2 regions of the Pseudomonas sp. SWRI18 genome follow, and region 1 is predicted to be linked to the other one. Evidence: predicted binding sites of a transcription regulator. Region 1 holds the regulator's gene; the other holds the start of a gene.

What was found. Region 1 encodes FliA, which starts transcription of late flagellar genes. Its sites were predicted from a motif close to CTAAAGTTTNNNNNNNNNNNGCCGNTAA; they were not measured.
Region 2: the regulator FliA is predicted to act here: its motif matches at 3,026-3,053, upstream of flgM (flagellar biosynthesis anti-sigma factor FlgM).

Annotation. Positions count from the first base shown of each region.
Region 1 covers NZ_JACCQQ010000030.1:2,182-10,855, forward strand. The annotation lists gene flhA (flagellar biosynthesis protein FlhA) at 1-184, shown strand, start outside; gene flhF (flagellar biosynthesis protein FlhF) at 197-1,513, shown strand; gene fleN (flagellar synthesis regulator FleN) at 1,619-2,452, shown strand; gene fliA (RNA polymerase sigma factor FliA) at 2,449-3,189, shown strand; gene H0Z09_RS24750 (chemotaxis response regulator CheY) at 3,359-3,733, shown strand; gene H0Z09_RS24755 (protein phosphatase CheZ) at 3,752-4,540, shown strand; gene H0Z09_RS24760 (chemotaxis protein CheA) at 4,552-6,774, shown strand; gene H0Z09_RS24765 (chemotaxis response regulator protein-glutamate methylesterase) at 6,823-7,950, shown strand; gene H0Z09_RS24770 (flagellar motor protein) at 7,950-8,674, shown strand, end outside.
Region 2 covers NZ_JACCQQ010000031.1:40,379-49,052, forward strand. The annotation lists gene H0Z09_RS25085 (MFS transporter) at 1-1,244, shown strand, start outside; gene H0Z09_RS25090 (flagellar brake protein) at 1,302-2,051, opposite strand; gene H0Z09_RS25095 (flagellar protein FlgN) at 2,149-2,619, opposite strand; gene flgM (flagellar biosynthesis anti-sigma factor FlgM) at 2,668-2,988, opposite strand; gene flgA (flagellar basal body P-ring formation chaperone FlgA) at 3,130-3,894, opposite strand; gene H0Z09_RS25110 (chemotaxis protein CheV) at 3,977-4,909, shown strand; gene cheR (protein-glutamate O-methyltransferase CheR) at 4,955-5,782, shown strand; gene flgB (flagellar basal body rod protein FlgB) at 6,035-6,442, shown strand; gene flgC (flagellar basal body rod protein FlgC) at 6,446-6,889, shown strand; gene flgD (flagellar hook assembly protein FlgD) at 6,906-7,631, shown strand; gene flgE (flagellar hook protein FlgE) at 7,663-8,674, shown strand, end outside.

The sequences.
Region 1 (8,674 bases):
CGACGCCGCACAGCGCCAGGAAATGCAGGGCCAGCCGGTGATCTTGCTGGTGGCCGGCCCGGTCCGCGCGATGTTGTCGCGGTTTGGACGCCTGGCAGTACCGAATTTGCACGTTTTGGCTTATCAGGAAATTCCTGACAACAAGCAAGTGACTATCGTCGCGACAGTAGGGCCCAACGGCTGAGGGTAGTGGGTTATGCAAGTGAAGCGTTTTTTCGCCGCCGATATGCGTCAGGCCATGAAACTGGTTCGTGATGAGCTGGGCGCCGACGCCGCGATTATCGGTAACCGTCGTATTGCCGGCGGTGTCGAGCTGACGGCTGCCCTGGATTACACCCCCCAGGCCCTGGCGCCGCGCGTGCCGAACATGGAGCTCGAAGACGAGCTGCGCAAGACGGCCTCGCGCATTGTCTCGGCCCAGGCCGAACTGAGCATGCGCGGTGACAGCGATGCCACCACCAACCGCCAGTTGTTCGCCGGCCTGCCGCTGACCGCGGCCGAGCCCTTGGTCGAACCGACGTTCAAAGAGCCGCCGCGTCCGGCAGCGCCTGCCCCGGCCGCTGCTGTCGACCCGCGCGCATTCGACTCGATGCGCTTTGAACTCAACGGCCTGCGTGAGCTGCTCGAAGTGCAGCTTGGCTCGCTGGCCTGGACCCAACTGCAAGGCAGCAAGCCGCAACAGGCCAACCTGTGGCGCCGCCTGCAACGCATCGGCCTGTCCGGCCCGTTGTCCCGCGACCTGCTGGCCTTGACCACCGAGATCCAAGAGCCCCGCCAGGCTTGGCGCATGCTGCTGGCTCACTTGGCGCGCATGATCGCCACGCCGGAAATCGAACCGCTGGAAGAGGGCGGGGTGATTGCCATGGTCGGTCCCGCCGGCATGGGCAAGACCACCACCCTGGCCAAGCTGGCCGCCCGTTACGTACTCAAGTACGGCGCGCAGAATATCGCCCTGGTGAGCATGGACAGCTACCGCATCGGTGCCCAGGAACAGCTCAAGACCCTGGGCCGCATCCTCAATGTGTCGGTGACCCACGTCGACCCGGGCCAGTCCCTGGCCAACGCCCTCGACCCGCTGCTGCGCAAGCGTGTGGTGCTGATCGATACCGCCGGCCTGCAAGCCAGCGACCCGGCATTGCGCATGCAGCTGGAAAGCCTGGCCGGGCGTGGCATCAAGTCGAAAAATTACCTGGTGCTTGCAACCACCAGCCAGAAACAGGTTCTTACCGCTGCGTACCATAGCTACAAGCGCTGCGGCCTGGCCGGTTGTATCCTCACCAAGCTCGATGAAACCGCGAGCCTGGGCGAGGTGCTGAGCCTGGCCATCAGTCATGAATTGCCGGTCGCCTACCTGACCGACGGCCCGCGGATCCCGGATGATCTGCATCTGCCGCGCCGTCATCAATTGGTCAGCCGTGCAGTCAGCGTGCAAATGCAAGAAGAGCCTAGCGAGGAAGCGATGGCCGATATGTTCGCCGACCTTTACCACAACCCGGCAAAACGGGTGGGATAGGTCAGGATGAACACCATGAAATGTATCTACATCGATGGTCTGCAAGCGATTCACGCGGCCAAGCCATGTAGCCTGCGTCTAAGCAAGACAAGGTAAAGAAATAAAATGGGCAGCATGCATCCCGTACAGGTGATCGCGGTGACCGGCGGCAAAGGTGGCGTCGGGAAAACTAACGTGTCAGTGAATTTGTCCCTGGCCCTGGCAGAGCTTGGCCGCCGCGTCATGCTGCTGGATGCTGACCTGGGGCTGGCGAACGTCGACGTTCTGCTGGGGCTGACGCCCAAGCACACCCTCGCCGATGTGATCGAGGGCCGCTGCGAGCTGCGCGATGTGCTGTTGCAGGGCCCCGGTGGCATCCGCATCGTGCCGGCCGCCTCCGGTACCCAGAGCATGGTGCACCTGAGCCCGGCGCAGCATGCCGGCCTGATCCAGGCCTTCAGCGACATAGGCGACAACCTCGACGTGCTGGTGATCGACACCGCCGCCGGGATCGGCGAGTCCGTGGTCAGCTTTGTGCGCGCCGCGCAGGAAGTGCTGCTGGTGGTCTGCGATGAACCCACCTCGATCACCGACGCCTACGCCCTGATCAAACTGCTTAATCGCGACTACGGCATGAACCGCTTCCGCGTCCTGGCCAACATGGCCCAGAGCCCGCAGGAAGGGCGCAACCTGTTCGCCAAGTTGACCAAGGTCACGGATCGCTTTCTCGATGTCGCCTTACAATACGTTGGCGCAGTTCCCTACGACGAGTGTGTGCGCAAGGCTGTGCAAAAGCAGCGTGCGGTCTACGAAGCGTTCCCTCGTTCCAAATGCGCATTGGCGTTCAAGGCTATTGCCCAGAAGGTCGATACCTGGCCGTTGCCCGCCAATCCGCGGGGGCATCTGGAGTTTTTCGTCGAGCGATTGGTGCATCAGACGAGCGCAGGACCGGTGCTATGACAGCGAACGGCTACAACGCCTATAAGAAATCCGCCCGTGACAGCCAGGGCGAGTTGATCGAGCGCTACGCGCCGTTGGTCAAGCGCATTGCCTACCACCTGTTGGCACGCCTGCCCGCGAGCGTCCAGGTCGAAGACTTGATCCAGGCCGGCATGATCGGCCTGCTCGAAGTGTCGACCAAATATGACGCGAGCAAGGGTGCCAGTTTCGAGACGTATGCGGGGATCCGTATCCGTGGCGCGATGCTCGACGAGGTGCGCAAGGGTGATTGGGCGCCGCGTTCGGTGCACCGCAATACGCGCATGGTCAGTGACGCAATTCGCGCAATTGAAGCAAAAACCGGTCGCGACGCTAAAGATCACGAAGTTGCGGCCGAACTCCAATTGAGTCTCGACGATTATTACGGGATTTTGAACGATACCTTGGGCAGCCGCCTGTTCAGTTTCGACGACCTGTTGCAGGACGGCGAACACGAAGGGCTGCATGAGGACGGCGCGAGCGCTCATATGGAGCCATCGCGCGACCTGGAGGATGAACGCTTCCAGGGGGCGTTGGCGGACGCGATTGCCAATTTGCCGGAGCGTGAGCGGCTGGTGTTGGCGCTGTACTACGACGAAGAGCTGAACCTCAAGGAAATCGGTGAGGTCCTGGGGGTCAGCGAATCGCGGGTCAGCCAGTTGCATAGCCAGTGCGCAGCCCGCTTGCGGGGGCGTTTGGGAGAGTGGCGAGCGCGCTGACAGGCAGTGTGGGGGGCACTGCAGACGATACCGCGAGGGCGCCAAGCCTTTGCGGGTTCGGCCCGTGGTGCCCCCGGCAGTCCTTTTTGTGTAATGCCTGTTGATTGAAATGGCGCGTCCAGGTGCTGGGCGCGTTTAAGACTGCTTGGAGGTCGAATTGGACAAGAACATGAAAATCCTCATCGTTGATGACTTCTCAACGATGCGGCGGATCATAAAAAACCTGTTGCGTGACCTTGGGTTCACTAACACGGTCGAGGCGGACGACGGCATTACCGCGATTCCGATCCTCAACAGCGGGAGCATCGACTTTCTGGTAACGGACTGGAACATGCCTGGCATGACCGGTATCGACTTGCTGCGCCACGTGCGTGCCGACGAAAAACTGCGCAGCCTTCCCGTGTTGATGGTGACCGCCGAAGCCAAGCGTGAGCAGATCATCGAAGCCGCCCAAGCCGGGGTAAACGGTTACGTGGTCAAGCCATTCACTGCATTGGCCTTGAAAGAGAAGATCGAAAAAATCTTCGAACGCATCCACGGCTAATGCCATCGCGGGGGAGCTATGGAGCATAAAGAAACGTCACAGGGCGACTTTGAGTCGACCCTGAAAAAGCATGCTCACCAGTTGGTCGAAAGCCTTGAAAAAGGCCAGTTCGGCGACGCGGTGCAGTTAATCCATGAGCTCAACCAGACCCGTGACCGCGGCCTGTACCAGGAAGTGGGCAAGCTCACGCGCGAGCTGCACAGTGCGATCGTCAATTTCCAGATTGACCCGCACATGCCCCAGGCCGAAGAAATCTCGCAGATCACCGATGCCACCGAACGCCTGTCCTATGTGGTCAGGCTGACCGAGGCGGCGGCCAACCGCACCATGGACCTGGTGGAAAACGCCACGCCTTTGGTCAATGGCATGGCCACCGAAGCCCAGGCGCTCAGCGTTGACTGGGGCCGTTTCATGCGCCGTGAAGTCGGGGCTGAAGAGTTCCGTGAATTGGCGCGTCGGGTCGAAGGGTTCTTGTCACGCAGCGAGCAGGAAAACCGCACGGTTTCCAGCAACCTCAACGACATTCTGCTCGCCCAGGATTACCAGGACCTTACCGGCCAGGTGATCAAGCGTGTGACCCAATTGGTCACCGAAGTGGAAAGCAACTTGCTCAAATTAGTGCTGATGGCAGGCCAGGTAGACCGCTTTGCAGGCATCGAACATGACCGCGAAGCGATCCTCTCGGAAAAAGATCCACAAAAACATCTCGCCAAGGGTGAAGGTCCGCAGATTCATGCCGATAAACGTGAAGACGTTGTATCGGGTCAAGATGATGTCGATGACCTGTTATCCAGTTTAGGCTTCTAAGGAGCACACCCATGAGCTTCGGCGCCGATGAAGAAATCCTTCAGGATTTCCTTGTAGAGGCCGGCGAAATTTTAGAGCAACTGTCCGAGCAACTGGTCGAGCTGGAAAGCCGACCGGATGATGCGAACCTGCTCAATGCAATTTTTCGCGGTTTTCACACTGTAAAAGGGGGCGCCGGCTTCCTCCAGCTCCATGAGCTGGTGGAGTGCTGCCACATCGCCGAGAACGTGTTCGACATCCTGCGCAAGGGTGAGCGTCAGGTTGACTCGGAATTGATGGACGTGATTCTCGAAGCACTGGACGCGGTCAATGGCATGTTCAGCCAAGTGCGTGAACGTGCACCGGTTACCGCCGCCACCCCGGAACTGCTGGCCGCCCTGGCGCGCTATGCAGAGCCTGCCGACCTGTCCGCCGCCCCGGTGGCTGAGGCTGCACCGGAGCCTGTGGCGCAAGCCGAGCCGGATGTGACCGACAGCGAGTTTGAGCAACTGCTCAACTCCCTCAGCGCGGTGAAGGCCGAGGCCGAAGCACCGGCCGCCGTTGCGCCGCCGGCGGCACCGACCAGCGAAGACATCTCCGATGCAGAGTTCGAATCCCTGCTCGACCAGTTGCATGGCAAAGGCCAGTTCGCGGCCGACGCCGTGGCGCCTGCGGCTGCCGCAAGCACCGCTGTGGATGCGCCGGCCGCCAAAGCCAGCACCGACATCACCGATGACGAATTCGAAGCCTTGCTCGACCAACTGCATGGCAAGGGCACGTTCGCGGCCGACGCCTTGCCGAATGTCGCCGCCACGGCTGCTACTGCCGCAGCGCCTGCCGCCGTCAGTGCCGCGCCCGCCGGCGATGGCCTGATCTCGGACCACGAGTTCGAGTCGCTGCTGGACGAATTGCACGGCAAGGGCAAGTTCAGCGAAGTGGCCCCGGCCGCCACGGCTGCACCGGTTGCTGCCAAAGCGGCCGCCCCGGCACCGGTGGCCAAGCCAGCGCCAGCGCCAACCCCCGCCGTTGCACCTGCTCCGGCGCGTGCCGCCGCGGCGCCGGTGGCCGACAAGCCCGCCACTGAAGCCGAAACCACCGTGCGCGTTGATACCGCGCGCCTGGACGACATCATGAACATGGTCGGCGAGCTGGTACTGGTGCGTAACCGCCTGGTGCGACTGGGCCTGAGCAGCGGCGATGAAGCCATGCAAAAGGCCGTGTCGAACCTCGACGTGGTCACCGCCGACCTGCAGACCGCCGTGATGAAGACGCGGATGCAGCCGATCAAGAAAGTCTTCGGCCGCTTCCCGCGTCTGGTTCGCGACCTGGCGCGCCAGCTCAAGAAAGAGATCAACCTGGAACTGGTGGGTGAAGAAACCGACCTCGACAAAAACCTGGTCGAGGCCCTGGCCGACCCGCTGGTCCACTTGGTGCGCAACGCCGTCGACCACGGCGTGGAAACCCCGGAAGAACGTGAAGCCTCGGGCAAGTCCCGGGGCGGCAAGGTGATCCTGGCGGCGGAACAGGAAGGCGATCATATCCTGCTGTCGATCACCGATGACGGCAAAGGCATGGACCCGGCCATTCTGCGCAATATCGCGGTCAAGCGTGGCGTGATGGACAAGGATGCCGCCGACCGCCTGACCGACACCGAGTGCTACAACCTGATCTTCGCCCCGGGCTTCTCGACCAAGACCGAGATTTCCGACGTGTCGGGCCGTGGCGTGGGCATGGACGTGGTGAAGACCAAGATCAGCCAGCTCAACGGCTCGATCAATATCTACTCGACCAAGGGCCAGGGCTCGAAGATCGTCATCAAGGTGCCGTTGACCCTGGCGATCATGCCGACCCTGATGGTGATGCTGGGCAACCAGGCCTTCGCTTTCCCGCTGGTCAACGTCAACGAGATCTTCCACCTCGACCTGTCGCGCACCAACGTGGTGGACGGCCAGGAAGTGGTGATCGTACGCGACAAGGCATTGCCGCTGTTCTACCTCAAGCGCTGGCTGGTCGCCTCGGCTGCCCATGAAGAGCAGCGCGAAGGCCATGTGGTGATTCTCTCCGTGGGCACCCAGCGTATCGGCTTTGTCGTCGATCAACTGGTGGGGCAGGAAGAAGTGGTCATCAAGCCTTTGGGCAAAATGCTGCAGGGAACCCCGGGCATGTCGGGTGCGACCATCACCGGTGACGGTCGGATCGCGCTGATTCTCGATGTTCCGAGCATGCTCAAGCGTTACGCCGCTCGGCGTATTTGATTCTGGTGGGTCAGGGCGGTATTGCCCGTCCCGCCTAACGGAGTGCTTATGGTAGTCAAGGTCCTGGTGGTGGACGATTCGGGTTTCTTCCGCCGCCGCGTCTCGGAAATTCTTTCCGCCGATCCAACGATCCAGGTGGTCGGTACGGCCACCAATGGCAAAGAGGCGATTGATCAAGCCATTGCATTGAAGCCCGACGTGATCACCATGGACTACGAGATGCCGATGATGGATGGCATCACGGCAGTTCGGCATATCATGCAACGCTGCCCGACCCCGGTGTTGATGTTCTCCTCGCTGACCCACGAAGGCGCCCGGGTGACCCTGGATGCGCTGGACGCCGGCGCGGTGGACTTCCTGCCGAAGAATTTCGAAGACATCTCGCGCAACCCCGACAAGGTCAAGCAGATGCTGTGCGAGAAAGTGCACAGCATTTCGCGCAGTAACCGTCGCAGTCTGTTCAGCGCGCCGGCGCCCGCACCTGCGCCGGTTGCCGCACCTGCTGCGTCCACCGGCTCTACGTTCGGTCGCCCTGCTCCAGTCGCACGCCCAGCCCCGCCGCCGGTGCGCACGTCGGCGCCCGCTGCGGCGCATTCGCCCGCGCCCAAGCGCAAAGCCTACAAGCTGGTCGCCATCGGCACATCCACCGGCGGCCCGGTGGCCCTGCAGCGCGTCTTGACCCAGCTGCCGGCCAACTTCCCGGCGCCGATCGTGTTGATCCAGCATATGCCCGCCGCGTTCACCAAGGCCTTCGCCGAGCGCCTGGACAAGCTGTGCCGCATCAGCGTCAAGGAAGCCGAGGATGGCGACATCCTGCGTCCAGGCTTGGCGCTGCTGGCGCCAGGCGGCAAGCAGATGATGGTGGATGGTCGCGGCGCGATCAAAATCCTGCCGGGCGATGAACGCTTGAATTACAAGCCGTGCGTGGACATCACCTTCGGTTCGGCGGCCAAGTCCTACGGCGACAAAGTTCTGGCGGTGGTGCTCACCGGCATGGGCGCCGACGGCCGTGAAGGCGCGCGCCTGCTCAAGCAGGGCGGCAGCGCCATCTGGGCCCAGGACGAAGCCAGCTGCGTGATCTATGGCATGCCCATGGCCATCGTCAAGGCTGACTTGGCCGACGCCGTCTACAGCTTGGACGACATCGGCAAGCATCTGGTGGAGGCCTGCCTCTGATGGATGTATTGAGCCTGATCGGCATCATCATGGCGTTTGTCGCGATCATCGGCGGCAACTACCTCGAAGGCGGCCACCTCGGTGCCCTGGCCAACGGCCCGGCGGCGCTGATCGTGATCGGCGGCACCGTGGGCGCGGCGTTGCTGCAGTCGCCTATGAGCTCGTTCAAGCGGGCGATGCAGATCCTTATCTGGATCATCTTTCCGCCGCGTGTCGATTTGGCCGGCGGCATCGACCGCGTGGTCAACTGGAGCCTCACCGCCCGCAAGGAAGGCCTGTTGGGCCTGGAAGGCGTGGCCGATGCCGAGCCGGACAGCTATGCGCGCAAAGGCCTGCAATTATTGGTGGATGGCGCCGAGCCGGAAGCGATCCGCAGCATCCTGGAGGTGGACTTCTACACCCAGGAAAGCCGCGACATCAACGCCGCCAAAGTCTATGAAAGCATGGGCGGCTACGCGCCGACCATCGGCATCATTGGTGCGGTCATGGGCCTGATCCACGTGATGGGCAACCTGGCCGACCCTTCGCAATTGGGCAGCGGGATCGCCGTGGCGTTCGTCGCCACCATCTACGGCGTGGCCAGTGCCAACCTGGTGTTGTTGCCGGTGGCCAGCAAGCTCAAGTCGATTGCCATGCGCCAGTCCCGTTATCGCGAAATGTTGCTCGAAGGCATCCTGTCGATTGCCGAAGGCGAGAACCCGCGTTCCATCGAATTGAAGCTCCA
Region 2 (8,674 bases), on a different contig from region 1:
CCGCCAACTACTTTGGTTTGGTGCTGGGTGGCAAGATCGGGCACCGCCTGATTGCTCGGGTCGGGCACATCCGGGCCTACGCCACTTGTGCCGGCATCGTCGGCGCTGCGGTGCTGGGCCACGGCCTGGTCGACTGGTTGCCGGCCTGGATCGTGTTGCGGGTGATCGTGGGCCTGGGGATGATGTGCCAGTACATGGTCATCGAAAGCTGGCTCAATGAGCAGGCGGACGCCAAGCAGCGTGGCGTGGTGTTCAGCCTGTACATGATCGCGTCCTACCTCGGCCTGGTGCTGGGGCAATTGATCCTGGTGTTGCATCCCCAGCTTGGCCTCGAGCTGTTGATGCTGGTAGCGCTGTGCTTTGCCCTGTGCCTTGTGCCGGTGGCAATGACCCGGCGCATTCACCCGGCGGCGCTGCATCCTGCGCCGATGGAACCGCGCTTCTTTATCAAGCGCGTGCCGCAGTCGCTGAGTACGGTGCTGGGGGCCGGGTTGATCGTCGGCTCATTCTACGGCCTGGCGCCGCTGTATGCGTCCCAGCAAGGGCTGACGACCGAGCAGGTCGGTTTGTTCATGGGTAGCTGCATTTTTGCCGGCCTGTTGGTGCAGTGGCCGTTGGGCTGGTTATCGGACCGGTATGACCGAGCGCTGTTGATCCGCTGCTTTGCCTTGTGCCTGGCCGTGGCGGCACTGCCCCTGGCGATCATGACCCATGTGCCGCTGGAAGTGCTGTTCGTGGCGGGCTTCCTGTGTTCGCTGGTGCAATTCTGCCTGTACCCGCTGGCCGTGGCGTTCTCCAACGACCATGTGGAAGGTGATCGCCGGGTATCGCTGACGGCCATGCTGTTGGTGACCTATGGCATCGGCGCCAGCATCGGGCCGCTGCTGGCCGGGGTAATCATGAAGCTCTTCGGCAACCAGATGCTGTATGCGTTTTTCAGCCTGTGCGCGCTGATCCTGGTGTGGCGAATCCGCCCCAAAGCCGTGACCAACCTGCATCAGGTGGAAGACGCGCCGCTGCATCATGTGGCAATGCCCGACAGCATGTCCAGTTCGCCATTGGTGGCTGCGCTCGATCCACGGGTAGACGAGCAGGTGGTGCAGGAGCAGATGCAGGTGAGCGTGCCCGACCCGGAGCCGCAAGACGATGCGCAGCCATCGACCGATGAGCCGCCCTTCGAAGGGCCGCCGGAGCCGCTGGGTCCCGAAGAGCATCCGCATGACTTGAGCAGGGCGCGCCCCTGAACGCAAAAACGGGCGGTTCCCATCAGGAACCGCCCGTTTTTTTATCGCGATTTCAGGTTAAAAATCGTCGTCTTTGTCGAAGCGCCGCGCTTCGCGTTGCAGCTGGTAGACAAAACGTTCGACTTGACGCTGCACCAGGCCGCTCATGTTGTGAAAGCGCACGCCGGCGAAGGTAATGTTGATCCGTTCTTCGAAGTGCAGGTGCCGCAGTTCGACCGAGGTGGTCATGCTGCCAAAGGGCAGGGCGGCCATGAAGCGCTCGTAGACCTGGCCCAGCTGCAGGCGCTCGGAAATGTCCCCTTCAAAGCGCAGTTTGCAACCGGTGGCGGAAATATCCAGGAGTTTGCCGCGCACAGGTGCCTGGAGCTTCTCGCCATCGAGTTCGATGTTGACCAGCTGCGCCAGCTTCAGGGCGGCGCGGAAGGCATTGCGACGCTGATGGTAGACCACCTCGTCAGGCATGCTGCCGGTGTAGACACGGTGGCCGTCTTTTTCGCTGACGGTGAGGGTGCCTTTGCTTTCCCAGGCGACACGCACGCCGTCGTGGAAACCTTCGATGCGAAAGGGTTCGCCGCTTTCGAGGTGGCGTTCACCGTCGCGGGGAATCATTTCATCCAGAATCATCTTGTGGCCGTCACGGTCCACGTCCACCAGGTAACTCTGGAAGCGCTGGCTGCGTTCGTGGAAGGAGATGATCAGCGGGTCGTGACTTTCTTGCAGCATCCGCAAGGTGCTGGCGATTTCCAGAGGCGTGGTGAGGACCTTGGGGGGCTGCGGGGCATCTTCCGCATTAAGGGCGTTGAACACGGTTCTTCCATCTCCAGACAAAATACGACTACACGCAAGAGCGGGCATTCTGCCAGTATGTGGCGCGCCTTGGATAGGCCACGCTGTAAAACCCGCGTCAGGCTTGGCTGCGGGTGCTTGGCTTGACCAGGCGCGAGGTGGAACCCTGCGCGTTGTAGAGCGCTGGAGGCTCGCCGCCGTGAAGTATGCGCAACTGGTTGGCGGTCGTAGCTTGTTGAAGCTGGATCGACTGGCCGTTGAGCAGGTTGGCTTCCTGGCACTGGCTGAGCAGTTGATTGAGTTCTTTACTCTGGGCGAGCAATTGATCGCCGACCGAGGAGTGGCTGGCCAGTTGCGCCAGGCCGTCATGGTCAGCCGGCAGGCCCAGGCTGATTAGGATCTGGCTGCGCTTTTTGCCGTGCTGTTCCAGCAGGACAATCAGCGACTGCTTGCGCGCCAGAATTTCTTCCAGCAGCGGCATGTCCCGGCCGTAGAGGGCCAGGGATTCTTCCTTGAGCAGCTCGAGCAGTTGTTGCGTCGGCTCAAGATCATCAAGGATCAGTTGAAGCAGATTTTCGTCGTGATGCATGGCTGGCCTTGGGGTTTAAGCGTCCAAAAGCCCGGCGCAGGCCTTTGCCTAGCGCTCGGCTTCGAAATTGAGCAGCTTGCTGGCTACACGGTTGCTGTCGACTTTATAGCTGCCATCGGCGATTGCCTGTTTCAATTCGGCCACACGGGCTTTATTGACCACCGGTTGATCGCGCAGCGAGTCAGTGACCTTCTGCAACTGTTGAGCCTCATTGCTCAGGTGTACGGACTCCCCGCTCTGGCTGGCGCTCGCCTGTTCTGCCTTAGCGGGCAGTGGCGGGGCCTTGGCTTCTACGTTTTCCTTGCCGGTAGTACGCGCAGTGCCTGACGTCGTCGGGGTGTTATTTAAACGGCTGAAATCGATGACCATGATCAAAAAACCTCTGGGTATTTGGACGCTTGCCATGTTTTCGGCCATACCCAAACAAACTTTAGGCGCGAATGACAATAAATCTCCACACGGGACTTCTCGTGCACAGTGTAGGAAATGCCGGCGTCCTGTACCAGTGATCTATAAAGCGACCTCCACTTGCCCTGGGGCTGTGACCCGCGCCTTGATCACGCGGTTGGAGTTGAGGTTCTTGACCCGGATCTGCTCGCTCATGCCACCGTTGGCCAGCGCTTCACCCGGCATTTTTACGTTCAACCCGCCACTGCTGGCGGAAATCACCACCTGGTCACCCTTGCGAATCACTTCGGCCTGCTCAAGATGTACCAGGGTGATCACTTGGTCGGTGACCACTGGTCGGGTCAATTTCTGCCCGACGGCCTGATCAACGGAAGTCAGGTAGCCCTGGCTGATCATGCTGATGTCCCGTTCGCGCAACACGACGTCCTCAAAACCGATGATGCCGGTGCGCTTGAGCGGGCGGGCAACCACCACCACATCGCGGAACAGCTTGACCTGGGCCGGCACGAACACGGTCCAGGGCGAGGCGCCTTCGCAGCGCACTTTGACCGTCACGCGGCCGATGGGCTGGGCCGGGCTTTCCAGAGTGGCTGTCAATTCCTTGTCGCACATTGGCATGCGCAGGCGCGGGTCCAACTGGCTGACCTGGATTTCATAACGCCCCGGCGTCTGTGTGGTCGCCAGATAATCTTCTACAGTGAACTCAAGAAAGCCCTGAGTGACGCCGATAAGTACATCAGGCAGTGTGACGTTATCAGCGCGGGCCTTGGTGCCCAGGCCCAAGGCAAGCAGCGCCAGCGGTACGCAGAGGCATCTGCAAAACCGTATCAGGGTGGGGCGTCGGGAAACCGTCGTTTTAATATCCATGATCTAGTAAATAGCAAAGCTCGTGCCGTTTCGTGTTGGGTGCGCGTCGCACCCCCAAAGGTTTTAGCGTAGGAGTCTGGGCATGGCAGGAGTAATGGATTCAGTAAACCAGCGCACACAGCTGGTAGGGCAGAATCGCCTGGAGTTGTTGCTTTTTCGCCTCGATGGCAAGCAGCTATATGGCATCAACGTGTTCAAGGTGCGGGAAGTGTTGCAATGCCCCAAGCTGACGATCATGCCCAAGTCCAGTCCGGTGGTATGTGGCGTTGCCAGTATCCGTGGCGCGACGATCCCGATTCTTGACCTGGCCCTGGCCACCGGTTCGGCGGGTTTGCAGGACCGCGAGAACCCGTTCGTGATCATTACCGAGTACAACACCAAGACCCAGGGTTTCCTGGTGCGCTCGGTGGAACGCATCGTCAACATGAACTGGGAAGAGATCCATCCGCCACCCAAGGGCACTGGCCGCGATCACTACCTCACGGCCGTGACGCGGGTTGATAACCAGTTGGTGGAAATCATCGACGTCGAGAAAATTCTGGCCGAAGTGGCGCCGACGTCGGAAACGATCTCGGTCGGTGTGGTCGATGCCGACACGGCGCACAAGGCAATCTCCCTGCGCGTACTGACGGTGGACGACTCCTCGGTGGCGCGTAAGCAGGTGACGCGTTGCCTGCAAACGGTCGGCGTGGAGGTGGTGGCCCTCAATGATGGCCGTCAGGCGCTGGATTACCTGCGCAAATTGGTCGATGAAGGCAAGAAGCCCGAAGAAGAATTCTTGATGATGATTTCCGACATCGAGATGCCGGAAATGGACGGCTACACCCTCACGGCCGAGATACGCAGCGACCCGCGCATGCAAAAATTGCATATCATCCTGCATACTTCATTGTCGGGTGTATTCAACCAGGCGATGGTCAAGAAGGTCGGTGCCGATGACTTCCTGGCCAAATTCCGTCCTGATGACCTGGCATCCCGGGTCGTCGATCGGATCAAGGCAGCAGATCACAGCTAGGGTTTTTTCCCCTGGCGGTCACACGTTTTTTTAGAGGCGGTATCAGTGTCTACAGGTAATTTGGATTTTGAACAGTTCCGGGTATTCCTGGAAAAAGCCTGTGGCATATTGCTCGGTGAAAACAAGCAATACCTGGTTTCCAGCCGTCTCAATAAACTGATGGAGCAGCAGGGCATCAAGTCCCTCAGCGAATTGGTTCAGCGGATCCAGGGCCAGCCACGCAGCGGTCTCAAGGAGATGGTGGTCGATGCCATGACCACCAACGAAACCTTGTGGTTTCGCGACACCTACCCCTTCGAGGTACTCAAGAGCAAAGTGCTGCCGGAAGCCATCAAGGCCAGCCCGGGCCAGCGCCTGCGCATCTGGTCGGCCGCGTGTTCCTCGGGGCAGGAGCCGTACTCGATTTCTATGTCGATCGACGAGTTCGAGCGGACCAACATGGGCCAGTTGAAGGCCGGGGCGCAAATCGTCGCCACCGACTTGTCCGGGACCATGCTCACCAATTGCAAGACCGGTGAGTACGACAGCCTGGCCTTGGGCCGCGGTTTGTCCCAGGAGCGCCTGCAGCGTTACTTCGATCCGAAAGGGGCGGGGCGCTGGGCGATCAAGGCGCCGATCAAGAGCCGTGTGGAGTTTCGTTCCTTCAACCTGCTCGACAGCTACGCCAGCCTGGGCAAGTTCGACATGGTGTTTTGCCGCAACGTGCTGATCTACTTTTCGGCCGAGGTGAAGAAAGACATCCTGCTGCGCATCCACGGCACGCTCAAGCGCGGCGGTTACCTGTTCCTCGGTGCTTCCGAAGCGCTGAACGGTTTGCCGGACCATTACCAGATGGTGCAGTGCAGCCCTGGGATCATTTACCAGGCCAAGTAATTCGCAGGTCAAAAAGTGTGGGAGCCAGGCTTTGTGTGGGAGCTGGCTCCCATTTTTTTTGCGGCAATCCTTCCAATAGCGGCAACACCCATTGCCGCTTTACTGGCGCCACGCGGAAACCCCTTGCCGCTTTTCTGGCATCGCCGCCGGCAACCTCCCCGCAAAGCCCCGGAATACGGGCTCTCTCAGAATTGGCATGCGCCTTGCTATAGCCCTGTTAACGAACAGCAGGTCAGCCTAAAGGTTTCCGCCATGAGCATCAGCTTCGATAAAGCGCTCGGTATCCACGAACAAGCCCTGGGCTTCCGCGCCCAGCGCGCCGAAGTCCTGGCCAACAACATTGCCAACGCCGACACCCCGAACTACAAGGCTCGGGACCTGGACTTCTCCGCCGTGCTCGCCGCACAGCAGGACAAGACCAAGAATGGCACCTTCGCCTTGAACATGACCAACAACCGTCATATCGAAGCGCAAGGCCTGAGCAATGGTGACGAGTCGCTGCTGTATCGCACGCCGATGCAGCCGTCGATCGACCAGAACACCGTCGACGCCCAACTGGAGCAATCGGCCTACGCCGAGAACTCGGTGAACTTCCAAGCCAGCTTTACCCTGCTCAACAGCAAATTCAAAGGGCTGATGTCAGCCCTGCGTGGAGAGTAAGCCATGTCCCTGTCCAGTGTTTTCAATATTGCCGGCAGTGGCATGAGCGCGCAGACCACGCGCTTGAACACCGTCGCCAGTAACATCGCCAACGCCGAGACCGTGTCTTCGAGCATTGACCAGACCTACCGCGCCCGTCACCCGGTGTTCGCCACCATGTTCCAGGGCGGCCAGAACGGCGGCAGCGATTCGCTGTTCCAGGACCAGGGCGCCGCAGGCTCCGGCGTGCAGGTACTCGGCGTGGTTGAAGACCAGAGCAACCTGGAAGCCCGCTACGAACCCAACCATCCCGCCGCGAACGAAAAGGGCTATGTCTACTACCCCAACGTCAACGTGGTCGAGGAAATGGCCGACATGATTTCCGCCAGCCGCTCGTTCCAGACCAACGCGGAAATGATGAATACCGCCAAAACCATGATGCAGAAGGTCCTGACCCTGGGTCAGTGATAAGGGGCGCCAAATAATGGCCATCGTTGATACTTCAAACAACACGGCAGTCCAGGACCTTTTCAACAACAAGGTCAAGACTGCCACGAATAACAGCGGCGTCGGCGACGCCACCAAGACGGCGACGGGTAGCCAGTCGCTGGGCAAGGACGCGTTCCTGCAATTGCTCGTGACTCAGCTGAAAAACCAGAACCCGCTGTCGCCGCAAGACAACGGCGCGTTCGTGGCCCAACTGGCGCAATTCAGCAGCCTGGAAGGCATCAATACCCTGAACGACTCGGTGAATAACATCTCGAGCAACTTCAGTTCTTCGCAAGCGCTGCAGGCGTCGTCGCTGGTCGGACGTTCGATCATCACCCAGACCGACAAGGCGCTGGTGGATACCAGCAAGAGCATGACCGGCTCGGTGGCCGTCACGGCGGCCACGGGCAACGTGTCCATCAAGATCACCGACAAAGACGGCAATGTGGTGCGCACCATCGACACGGGCGCCCAGAGTGCAGGCACCTCCGACTTTATCTGGGACGGCAAAAACGACAAGGGCGAGGTCGCCCCTGCGGGCACCTACACCTTCAATGCCACCACCAAGAACGATAAGGGCGACGCCGTTGCCCTGGCCACTTCGCTGCCGGCGACGGTAACGAGCGTGACCCTGAGCAAGACCGGCGGCGAAATGCTGTTGAACCTTGCAGGCGGCATGGGCAGCGTCAAGCTGTCGCAAATCCAGACTATCGGTACATAGAGCCGGCTAACGACGGCAGAGGGAGAGAAACATGTCTTTTAACATCGGCCTTAGCGGCCTCTATGCGGCCAACAAACAACTGGACGTGACCGGCAACAATATCGCCAACGTCGCGACCACTGGCTTCAAGTCGTCCCGTGCGGAATTCGCGGACATTTACGCCGCCTCCAAATTGGGCACCGGCCAGAACAGCATCGGCAACGGTGTGAACCTGGCGGCCGTGTCCCAGCAGTTCACCCAGGGTGACGTCAATGGCAGCGGCGGCGTGCTGGACATGGCGATCCAGGGCGGTGGTTTCTTCGTGCAGAAGGGCAGCGACGGTTCGCTGGAATACACCCGCAGCGGCGCTTTCCGTGCCGACAAGGACGGCTACATCACCAACAACACCGGGACCTCGCGCCTGCAAGGCTACGCGGCGGATGAGAACGGCAAGGTCACCAAGGGCGGCCTCGTCGACCTGCAACTGAATCTGTCGAACCTGCCGCCGAAGGCGTCCAGCAAGGTGGACTCCACCAGCAACCTGAACTCTTCGGAACCAGCGATCAACCAGACCACCAAGCCGTTCGATCCGTCCGACACCAGTACCTTTACCACGCAATACAGCACCACCTTGTACGATACCCAGGGCAACGCCCACTCGATGGTCCAGTACATGGTGAAGACCGACTCCAACAAGTGGATGTCCTACACCACGATCGACGGGCGCAACCCGGATGGTTCGACGCTGGCTGCCACGCCGCCTGTAGGAAAGCTGCTGACATTTGATACCGCAGGCACGCTTTCGACGATCACAACGCCGCCGGCTACCGTCTCCAACACTACGCTGACCATCGCGGACTGGAAGCCGGGTGCCATGGTCAATGGGGTTTGGGCAGACAACGGCGCTGCTGCCAACCCAGGTGGCATTGCCGTCAACATGGCCAATATCACCCAGTACAATTCGGCCAGCTACCGCAACCCACCGGTCACCGATGGCTACGCCACCGGCCAGATCACCGGCCTGAAAATCGACGGCAGCGGCGTACTGTTCGCAACGTTCAGCA